3 regions of the Streptomyces sp. DSM 118878 genome follow, and region 3 is predicted to be linked to each of the others. Evidence: riboswitches for the same ligand, from Rfam matches in the RefSeq annotation. Region 3 holds a riboswitch; each other region holds the start of a gene.

Region 1 (3,267 bases), 4.8 Mb from region 3:
GGGCTGCGGACGCTGCCGGTGGAGTTCACATCCGCACAGGGGCGGGCCGGGAACTGACGGGGCGTCACGATTGTGACTTTCACGTGATCTCCGCTGCATCGACTTGTGACAAGCGTTCGACTGCGGCTACGTTCACGTCGACTCGGGCACCCCGTTGCCCGGTCGCCGCACAAGTCTCCCGAAAGGCAACCGCATGCTCTCCGGCAATGGTCGTCACCGACGCCCCCGCCAGGCCCCGGCCCTCATCGTCGCGGCAGGAGTCACCGGATCCGCCATCGCCATCCCGCTCCTCGGAGCGACCAGCGCGAGCGCCGCTCCCACGGTGACGTGGGACAAGCTCGCCGAGTGCGAGAGCGGCGGCGCGTGGAGCGCCAACCCTGGCAACGGTTACTACGGAGGGCTCCAGCTCTCCCAGGAGACCTGGGAGGCCAACGGTGGCCTCACCTACGCGCCCAGCGCCGACCAGGCCTCCAAGTCCCAGCAGATAGCCGTGGCCGAGCGCGTCCTGAACGGCCAGGGCCCCGAGGCGTGGCCGAGCTGCGCCCCGATCGCCGGCCTCACGGACGACGGCGCCGCGGCCGACGTGGACCCGGGCGACCCGATCATCCCCGAGCCCTCGGGTTCGGCCGGCTCCGGCACGTCCGGTTCCGGGGACTCGGAGAAGCCGGAGAGGTCGGAGAAGTCGGAGAAGAAGGAGGACTCCGAGAAGACGGGGGACTCCGAGAAGAAGGACGAGTCGTCCGACGAGGCGTCAGGGAGCGGAGACAAGCCCTCCGACGACGCGAGCGACACGCCGGACTCCGACTCCGGTTCCGACCAGGGGAAGGATCGCGACAAGTCCGGCAAGAAGGACAGCAAGGACAGCGAGGGCAGCAAGGACGGCAAGGGCGACGAGGCGGAGCCCGACGGCAAGGCGGAGAAGGGCGCGTCGGACGGCTCGGACGAGTCCGCGGACGGCGAGAGCACTTCGCCCACGGGCAGGGACGAGGACTCCGCTTCCTCCGCGGGGCGGCACCGCGGCGGCAGCGCGCAGGAGAGCGGTTCGGGCGCCGACGGGAGCCCCTCCGGCGACCGTTCGGGCCGGCACGCCTCGCGCGGCGGCGAGCGGACGGACAAGCCGGCCGACGGGACGTACAAGGTCCGCTCCGGCGACAACCTCTCGGCGATCGCCGACGACCACGGTGTGGACGGCGGTTGGTCCAAGCTCTACACCAAGAACAAGAAGACCGTCGGGGATGACCCGGACCTCATTCTCCCCGGTCAGAGCCTCGTTTTGGGCGAAAAATAGGGGTACTTGACGATGCGTCGGCGGGGTACTTCGCGTCGAATGCCCGCTTTGGCGCGAGTGAGAGATGGGTCTCAGAAGCCCTGATCGTCTTTGAAATTCGGGTGGTCCCCTGTCTACGGTCGTGACCGCTCGCCATTGGTGGGCCCCGCCGGTCGGTACGCCGAATCCTGCCAACGGCCGGACGGGAACAATCGTCGCTTCGAGCGCCGTAGGCAGGAGCGGGGGACCCAAGGTAAGTGCCGGGCCCGGAAGTTCGGCTCCGAACAGGAGCGGGACGTACGGACCGGCTAGGGGTGGAGCCGCACTCGGGAGAGTGCGGCCGGGCAACTTCACTGGCCCGAACCCGACAGCTCACCTCGCAGGCGTCGGTGAGGGGATCAACTCATGCTGTTTTCCAGCAAGGGCAAGCACCGCCGTCCGTCCAAGGCCACCCGTGTCGTCACGCTCGCCGGTGTCACCGGTGCCGCCGTGGCCGCCCCGCTGATGGCCGCCGGTTCGGCCTCGGCCGCCACGACCTCGGAGTGGGACGCGGTCGCCCAGTGCGAGTCGGGCGGCAACTGGTCCATCAACACCGGCAACGGTTACCAGGGCGGCCTCCAGTTCTCGCCGTCCACCTGGGCCGCGTACGGCGGCACCAAGTACGCGTCCAGCGCCGACAAGGCCTCCAAGGCCCAGCAGATCGAGATCGCCGAGAAGGTCCTCGCGGGCCAGGGCAAGGGTGCCTGGCCGAGCTGTGGTGTCGGCCTCTCCAACGCCTCCGGTGGTGGCGGCGGCCAGCAGCAGGCCCCGCAGCAGCAGACCAAGCCGAAGCCGCAGCAGACGCAGCAGCAGGCCGCCCCGCAGCAGCAGCAGGCCCCGCAGCAGCAGGCCGCGCCGAAGCCGCAGCCGGCGCCGCAGACCCAGACCAAGAAGACCGTCGAGACCCCGACCGGCAAGACGGTCGAGAAGGGCGACGGCGAGTACAAGGTCAAGACGGGCGACACCCTGTCGAAGATCGCCGAGTCGCACGACGTCAAGGGCGGCTGGCAGAAGGTCTACAAGCTCAACGGCGACATCATCGACAACGCCGACTTCATCTACCCGGGCCAGCAGCTCCACCTGAGCTGACCGGCGCGGTCACGGCCGTGCCTCGGCGGACGCACGGCCGTCCCCCCCGTCCCCACGGGCTCCCCGCCCCGGTGCGCGTATCCCCCGTACGCACCGGGGCGGGGCCATGTCCGCTCCCGGCCTCCGACTGTCCGCCCCCGGCCGTCCGCCCCCGTTGTTCGCCTTCAGCGAGCTACCGGCCGGTAGGAACGCGGGCTTCCGTCCCGTTTCCCCGGTATTTGGGCGCTCGGGCGTCCCACGGGGCGGGCGGTCGGCTGGCCGAAGGCTCCGGGCCGGTTAGGCTCAGGAGACGCAGGGCCGAAGCGGCCCCGCGTAAACGCGTCACATCCCAGAAGGAGATGCTCGTGCCGTCCATCGACGTCGTCGTAGCCCGGGAAATCCTGGACTCCCGAGGCAACCCCACGGTCGAGGTCGAGGTCGGCCTCGACGACGGCAGCACGGGTCGTGCCGCCGTCCCGTCCGGTGCCTCCACCGGAGCCTTCGAGGCCATCGAACTCCGTGACGGTGACCCCAACCGTTACCAGGGCAAGGGCGTGGAGAAGGCCGTCCTCGCCGTCATCGAGCAGATCGGCCCGGAGCTCGTCGGCTACGACGCCACCGAGCAGCGGCTGATCGACCAGGCCATGTTCGACCTGGACGCCACCGACAACAAGGGCTCGCTCGGCGCCAACGCCATCCTCGGCGTCTCGCTCGCCGTCGCGCACGCCGCGTCCGAGGCCAGCGATCTGCCGCTCTTCCGCTACCTCGGCGGTCCGAACGCGCACCTGCTGCCCGTCCCGATGATGAACATCCTGAACGGTGGGTCGCACGCCGACTCCAACGTCGACATCCAGGAGTTCATGATCGCCCCGATCGGCGCGGAGTCCTTCTCC
Region 2 (3,267 bases), 3.3 Mb from region 3:
GCCGCCATTCCGTACGCCTCGTCGACGCGGCGCAGCGCCTGCGGGAACGAGATCTTCTCGCGCTGCGAGAGCGCGTCGATCATCGCCTCGGCGCGGTCGCCGATGCCCCTCTTGGGTACGTTGAGGATGCGCCGCAGCGGGACTGCGTCCTCGGGATTGGCGAGAACGCGCAGGTAGGCCAGCACATCGCGGACCTCCTTGCGCTCGTAGAAGCGGACGCCGCCGACGACCTTGTAGGGCAGGCCGACGCGGATGAAGATCTCTTCGAAGACACGGGACTGCGCGTTCGTCCGGTAGAAGATCGCGACGTCGCCGGCCTTCGCGTCACCCGCGTCCGTGAGGCGGTCGATCTCGTCGGCGACGAACTGCGCCTCGTCGTGCTCGGTGTCCGCCACGTAACCGGTGATGCGCGCGCCCGCGCCCTGGTTGGTCCAGAGGTTCTTCGGGCGGCGGCTCTCGTTCCGCTCGATGACCGCGTTGGCGGCGGTCAGGATCGTTTGCGTGGAGCGGTAGTTCTGCTCCAGGAGGATCGTCGTCGCGTCGGTGTAGTCCTCCTCGAACTGGAGGATGTTGCGGATGGTCGCGCCGCGGAAGGCGTAGATCGACTGGTCCGCGTCACCCACCACGCACAGCTCGGCCGGGTCGTCCCCCTCGCCACCGGAGGGGCCGACCAGCTCACGCACGAGGGCGTACTGCGCGTGGTTCGTGTCCTGGTACTCGTCGACCATGACGTGGCGGAAGCGGCGGCGGTAGTGCTCGGCGACGTCCGGGAAGGCGCGCAGGAGGTTGACCGTCGTCATGATCAGGTCGTCGAAGTCCAGCGCGTTCGCCTCGCGCAGACGTGACTGGTACATGGCATAGGCCTGGGCGAGGGTCTTCTCGAAGCCGTCGGCGGCCTTGCTCGCGAAGTCGTCCTCGTCGATCAGCTCGTTCTTGAGGTTGGAGATCTTGGCGCTGAACGACTTCGGCGGGAACTTCTTGGGGTCGAGGTCGAGGTCGCGGCAGACCAGGGCCATCAAGCGCTTGGAGTCCGCCGCGTCGTAGATCGAGAAGGAGGACGTGAAGCCCAGCTTCTTGTACTCGCGACGCAGGATGCGGACGCAGGCGCTGTGGAACGTCGACACCCACATCGCGTTGGCCCGGGGCCCCACGAGCTGCTCGACGCGCTCCTTCATCTCGCCCGCGGCCTTGTTCGTGAAGGTGATCGCGAGGATCTGGCCGGGGTGCACACCGCGCGCGGCGAGGAGGTACGCGATGCGGTGGGTCAGCACACGGGTCTTGCCGGAACCGGCGCCGGCGACGATGAGCAGCGGGGAACCCGCGTGCACGACGGCCGCGCGCTGGTTCTCGTTCAGCCCCTCGAGCAGCGCCGCCGGGTCGATCACCGGGCGCGGGGCACCGTCCCGGTAGTGCGTGTCCCGGGTCATGGGCACGTCGAACTTCCCGTCGAACAAGTCGTCCGGAACGGGCTCCGGAGCGCTGTCCTCGGGCGGGGGCGGGGGTTCTTCGTCCGTGGCCCGGGAGGGCTGCAGGTCCGCCAGGAAGCTGTCGTCAAAGAGGCTGCTCATCGCCTCCCGAGTCTAGGCGGACCCACTGACAACCCGCGCCGGGTTCCGCCGACCCGCCCTCTCCGCTCGCAGCGCGTCCACGACCGATCACCGTCTGCCATCGCACCGCGAGGCCACGCTCGGGGCCTCGTAAAGTCACGAAAATGTATCGGGCATATCGAACATCAACCTTCACAGGCGTCACACAAGTTGGCTAGCGTGCTGCCCGGGCCACTCGTATTCCCACCGGCGAACCCCGCCGGGAACGCGCGGCCCCCGCCGAGTCCGACATGTTCGGAGCCGGGGACCCACCGAGAACTTGGGGTGAATCGGTCCCGTACGCAGTACGGAACCGTAGGGCAACCTTCCGGACCACCCGCCCGAACCCGACAGCTAACCCGGTAGGCGGCCTACGGAAGGAGTCGCCTCCCTTGGCGTCGCACCGCAAGCCGCGGACCCGGTCAGCCGGAATTCGCACCGCCCCCGCCGTCGGCATCACCACGGCCGCCCTCACCTCCGTGGCGCTCCTCTCCCAGAGTGCCCAGGCGGCGCCGTCGGCGCCCGCGAGGCCCAGCCTGGAAGAGATCCAGAAGAAGGTCGACGACCTCTACCACCAGGCGGGCGTGGCCACCCAGAAGTACAACTCGGCCAAGGAGAAGACCGAGAAGCAGCGCAAGAAGGTCGACCGCGTCCTGGACGATGTGGCCAAGCGCACGGACGAGCTGAACGAAGCGCGTCAGGAGCTCGGCTCCTTCGCCGCCGCGCAGTACCGCACCGGAGGCGTCTCGGAGACGGCCACCATGCTGCTGGCCGACGACCCGCAGGGCTATTTCGACCAGAACCACCTGGCGGACCGGCTGACCACGCGGCAGAAGAAGGCCGTCGACGACTACGAGACGCAGCGAGCCGCGGCGACGAAGCAGCGCACGAAGGCGGCGAAGGGCCTGGAGACGCTGACCGACTCGCGGGACGACCTGCGGACCAGCAAGCGGACCGTCCAGAAGAAGCTGGGCGAGGCACGCGAGCTGCTCTCGGAGCTGACCTCCGAGGAGAAGGCGCGGCTCGCGGCGATCGAGCGCAAGAAGGAGCAGGCGGCCAAGCGCAAGGCCGAGGAGCTGGCCCGCGAGCAGGCCGCCGAGGCGGAGCGCAAGCGCGAGGCCGAGGCCGAGGAGGCGGCGCGGAAGGAGAAGGAGCGAGAGCAGGAGCGGGAGCAGGAGGACGACCAGGGCTCGGGCACGGGTTCCGGCACCGGCTCGGATGCGGGTTCCGGCACCGGTTCGAGCTCGGGCTCCGGCTCCGGCTCCGGGAACACGGACGGCAGCTACGCCACCAAGGCCGCGAAGGTCATCGACTTCGCCGAGGCCCAGATAGGCAAGCCCTACGTATGGGGCGCCACGGGCCCCGACTCCTACGACTGCTCCGGGCTCACCCAGGACGCCTGGAAGGCCGCCGGGATCTCACTGCCGCGCACCACGTGGGACCAGGTCAAGGTCGGCACGACGGTGAAGACGGCGGACGCGAAACCGGGTGACCTGGTCTTCTTCTACGACGACATCAGCCACGTAGGGATCTACATCGGCGGCGGCAAGATGATCCACGCCCCGAAGCCGGGCGCGAACGTCCGCGTCGAGTCGATCTACTACATGCCGATCCACAGCGTGGTGCGCCCGGCGTGACCTACCCGGAGTGACTACGGAAATCGCCGCCTACGCGCGCGTGG
Region 3 (3,267 bases):
CGACCCGTTCACCGCCCGTGCCATGCGGGACACTCCGGCGGACCTGATCAGCGTCAAGATCGGCATCAATGTCGTGAACGCCGATCTGATGCGCCTGCGCGCCTTCGGCCCTGCCGTCCACGGCTTCCTCGACACCATCCGCGAGGGGCATCCGACGGCACCACTGCTGGTCGTGTCACCCATCCTGTGCCCGGTCCAGGAGGACACTCCCGGTCCCCTCATGCCCGACTTCGACGGCGGGACCCTGCGGTTCAAGGCCACGGGTGATCCGGCCGAACGGGCCGCCGGGCGTCTGACACTCAACGTCATCCGCGATGAACTCGCCCGGATCGTCGAACAGCGGGCGGCCGACGACCCCGGCCTCCACTACCTCAGCGGCCGCGACCTCTACGGCGAGAGCGACCACGCCGAATTCCCGCTGCCCGACGCGATCCACCCCGACGCCGCGGGGCACCGCCGCATCGGAGAGAACTTCGCGCGGCTCGTGTTCGGCGAGAACGGCCCCTTCGCCGGCAAGGGACAGGGCTGAGCCCCGGACACATGGCGCGCCGGGGCCCAGAGGGGACGAGGTGGGGGGTGTGGATCAGTACGGGCCGTTCACGTTGTCGATCGAGCCGTACCGGTCGGCCGCGTAGTTGCAGGCGGCGGTGATGTTGGCGACCGGGTCGTAGCTGTCCAGCGACGTGCCGGGCACGTGGTACGCGGTGAACGTGGGCGCGATGACCTGGAGCAGCCCCTTGGACGGGGTACCGGCGGCGGCGTTGGAGTCCCAGTTGTTGATGGCCAGCGGGTTGCCGGAGGACTCACGCATGACGTTGCGGTGGATGCCCTCGTAGGTGCCGGGGATGCCGTGCTGTTCCAGGATGTCGAGCGATTCCTTGATCCAGCCGTCGAGGTTGTCGGTGTAGGTCTTCTCCGCCGGGGCGGCGGCCGCGGGCTCGGCGGCGGACGCGTCGTCGCGCTCGGAGCGGTCCGCCCGGTCGGCGGCCGGCCTGGGCTCGGCCGCGTCCCCCTTGCCGAGGCTGAGCTCGAGCCCGGGCCGGATCAGGCCCGGGTTGTCACCGAGGATGTCCCGGTTGTTCTTGTACAGGCTCTCCCAGCCGCCGCTCACGGAATGCTTCCGGGCGATCCCGGAGAGCGAGTCGCCGGCCTCGACGACGTAGGTCGTCGAGGCCGCGGCGGGCTTGGCGACCGCGTCGGCCGGTGCCGCGGTGGCAGCGGTGGCACCGAGCACCGGGAGAATGAGCACGGCCCCGCCCGTTCCCGCGACGGCGATGCCTCGGTTGAACGAGCCGGCCTTGGGGCGGCGGTGCTTTCCCTTTGCGGGCATGGCCTTTGCGGGCATGACGAAATCCTCTCCGTCGCCTGCGAGGTGAGCTGTCGGGTTCGGACGGGAGATGTCCGGTCGCACGGTGAATACGACTTCACCCCTAGCCATTCCGGAATCCGGATCGGCGGCTTACCTGGGTCCCCCGCTCCTGCCGTGCGTCAGTGGGTGGATGGGTTTCCGGGCAGCGGCAGGATTCGGCGTTCCGCCCGGATTGACGGTGACGTTAGGCGAGAAAGCCCGGGCGAAACAAGTCTCGAATTCGCATACCGAAAGCGCGTGGTCCGTTTCTGACGATCAGAAACCCGGCTCTTTCTTGATCGAAAATTCCAACTTTCTTTGCGTAGAACGGAAAGTGCGCTCGGAGAGACTGGAGGGTGAGATGACCGGAGTGACTCATTTCACTGCTGGTCACACCCCGAAACGGGACATACCGGTCTACTTGACGCGCTCGCGATCGAAGAAGGCGGTCAACGCGTTCACGGTTGCGTCGGGCTGCTCGTCGGGAATGAAGTGTCCGGCCTGGGGGATGGAGGCGCCGGTCGCGTTCTCCGCCCACGGACTGAGGGAGGCGGCCATGTCGGGGATCGAGCCATGGGAGCTTGAGATGCCCAGGACCGGGACGGTCAAGTGCCCTTGTCCGAGAGCGTCATGGTTTTTACGCGCTGATTCCGCGGCGTCGCGGTAGTAGGCGAGAGACGCCGAAAGGCCTCCCTCGGCCGCGATGGCGGCGGCGTAATGGTCGATCTCGGCGCCGTCGAAGGTGTGGGAGGACAGGGCTTTTACCTTCAAGAACCAGCCGACGTAGTCGCGTTCACGGCCGGTGAGCAGAGTCTCGGGCAGTTCGGGCACCAGGTGGAAGGCGAAGTGCCAGGTCTTCCAGGCCCGGTCGGGATCCGTCGGGATGGAGTCCGGCAGGGTGATTCCGGGAATGCCGGCGTCGAGCAGGGCGACACCGTGCAGGCGCTCTTCGTGCTTCAGGGCCAGCGAGAAGGCGACCCAGGCCCCGATGTCATGGGCGACGAGCCAGTACTTCGGCACGTCGAGCGCGGTCAGCGCGGCCTGGACGTGCGAAGCGACGGTATGCGTGTCGTAACTCCCTTGAGGGCGCTCGGAGTGGCCCTGCCCCGGCAGGTCGATCGCGATCACACGGAACCGCTCGGCGAGGCCGGGCATCACCTTCCGCCAAGCCCACCAGGTCTGCGGGAATCCGGCGAGCAGGACGACGGTGGGACCGGCCGGCCGGCCGCCCTCCACCGCGTGAAGCCGGATTCCGTCCGCGTCGACCCAGCGGTGGGTGAAACCCGCGAGGTCGTGCAGCGGCAACCCGGGGACCGGGTTCTGGTCGTGGGAGCGGTTCGGGGGCATGGCGTCGTCGATCATGTCGCGAGCCTACTGCATCTTGTACTGGTTAGTTCAAGATAGGGTGGGCAGGGCCACAACGGCTGGTCCAAGAACGAGGTGCATGCGTGATGGCCGGGAAGAAGCAGTTCGACGTGGGCTTCGCGCTCGACGCGGCGATGGTCGAGTTCTGGCGGGCCGGATACGCCGACACGTCTCTCGACGACCTCTCCAGGGTGACCGGGTTGAACCGCAGTTCCATCTACTCCTCGTTCGGCGACAAGGACTCGCTCTACCTGCGCTGCCTGGACCGCTACGCCGCGCGGTACGGAGACAGTTACGACCAGGCGCTTTCACGGGCGTCCGAGGAACCGCTCCGGGCGGTACGGGCGTTCTTCGAGGTCACCCTGGAGCGCATCGCCGACCCTGACGTACCTGATGGATGTCTGATCGCCCAGACCGCGATGGCGGCACCGTCGCTCAGCCCCGCCATCGCCGCGCACGCGACCGAAGCTCTGGGCCTTCAGCGGGCGCGGCTGCGGACCGCCTTGAACGCCGCGGAGTTGGCCGAAGGCGATGCCGACGACTTCGCGGTTCAC

Evidence for each region. Region 3 has a riboswitch for cyclic di-AMP ahead of ACRAKF_RS01770 (transglycosylase SLT domain-containing protein). Riboswitches for the same ligand answer to the same signal wherever they lie in the genome.
Region 1: another riboswitch for cyclic di-AMP. It lies ahead of ACRAKF_RS23410 (transglycosylase family protein); the one in region 3 lies ahead of ACRAKF_RS01770 (transglycosylase SLT domain-containing protein).
Region 2: another riboswitch for cyclic di-AMP. It lies ahead of ACRAKF_RS16350 (NlpC/P60 family protein); the one in region 3 lies ahead of ACRAKF_RS01770 (transglycosylase SLT domain-containing protein).

The regions. Positions count from the first base shown of each region.
Region 1 covers NZ_CP193622.1:5,238,250-5,241,516, forward strand. The annotation lists gene ACRAKF_RS23400 (cytochrome P450 family protein) at 1-57, shown strand, start outside; gene ACRAKF_RS23405 (transglycosylase family protein) at 194-1,288, shown strand; cyclic di-AMP (ydaO/yuaA leader) riboswitch at 1,483-1,668, shown strand; gene ACRAKF_RS23410 (transglycosylase family protein) at 1,673-2,395, shown strand; gene eno (phosphopyruvate hydratase) at 2,740-3,267, shown strand, end outside.
Region 2 covers NZ_CP193622.1:3,727,945-3,731,211, forward strand. The annotation lists gene ACRAKF_RS16345 (ATP-dependent DNA helicase) at 1-1,568, opposite strand, end outside; cyclic di-AMP (ydaO/yuaA leader) riboswitch at 1,815-1,971, shown strand; gene ACRAKF_RS16350 (NlpC/P60 family protein) at 1,979-3,223, shown strand.
Region 3 covers NZ_CP193622.1:419,672-422,938, reverse strand. The annotation lists gene ACRAKF_RS01775 (GDSL-type esterase/lipase family protein) at 1-529, shown strand, start outside; gene ACRAKF_RS01770 (transglycosylase SLT domain-containing protein) at 584-1,330, opposite strand; cyclic di-AMP (ydaO/yuaA leader) riboswitch at 1,350-1,504, opposite strand; gene ACRAKF_RS01765 (alpha/beta fold hydrolase) at 1,766-2,710, opposite strand; gene ACRAKF_RS01760 (TetR/AcrR family transcriptional regulator) at 2,800-3,267, shown strand, end outside.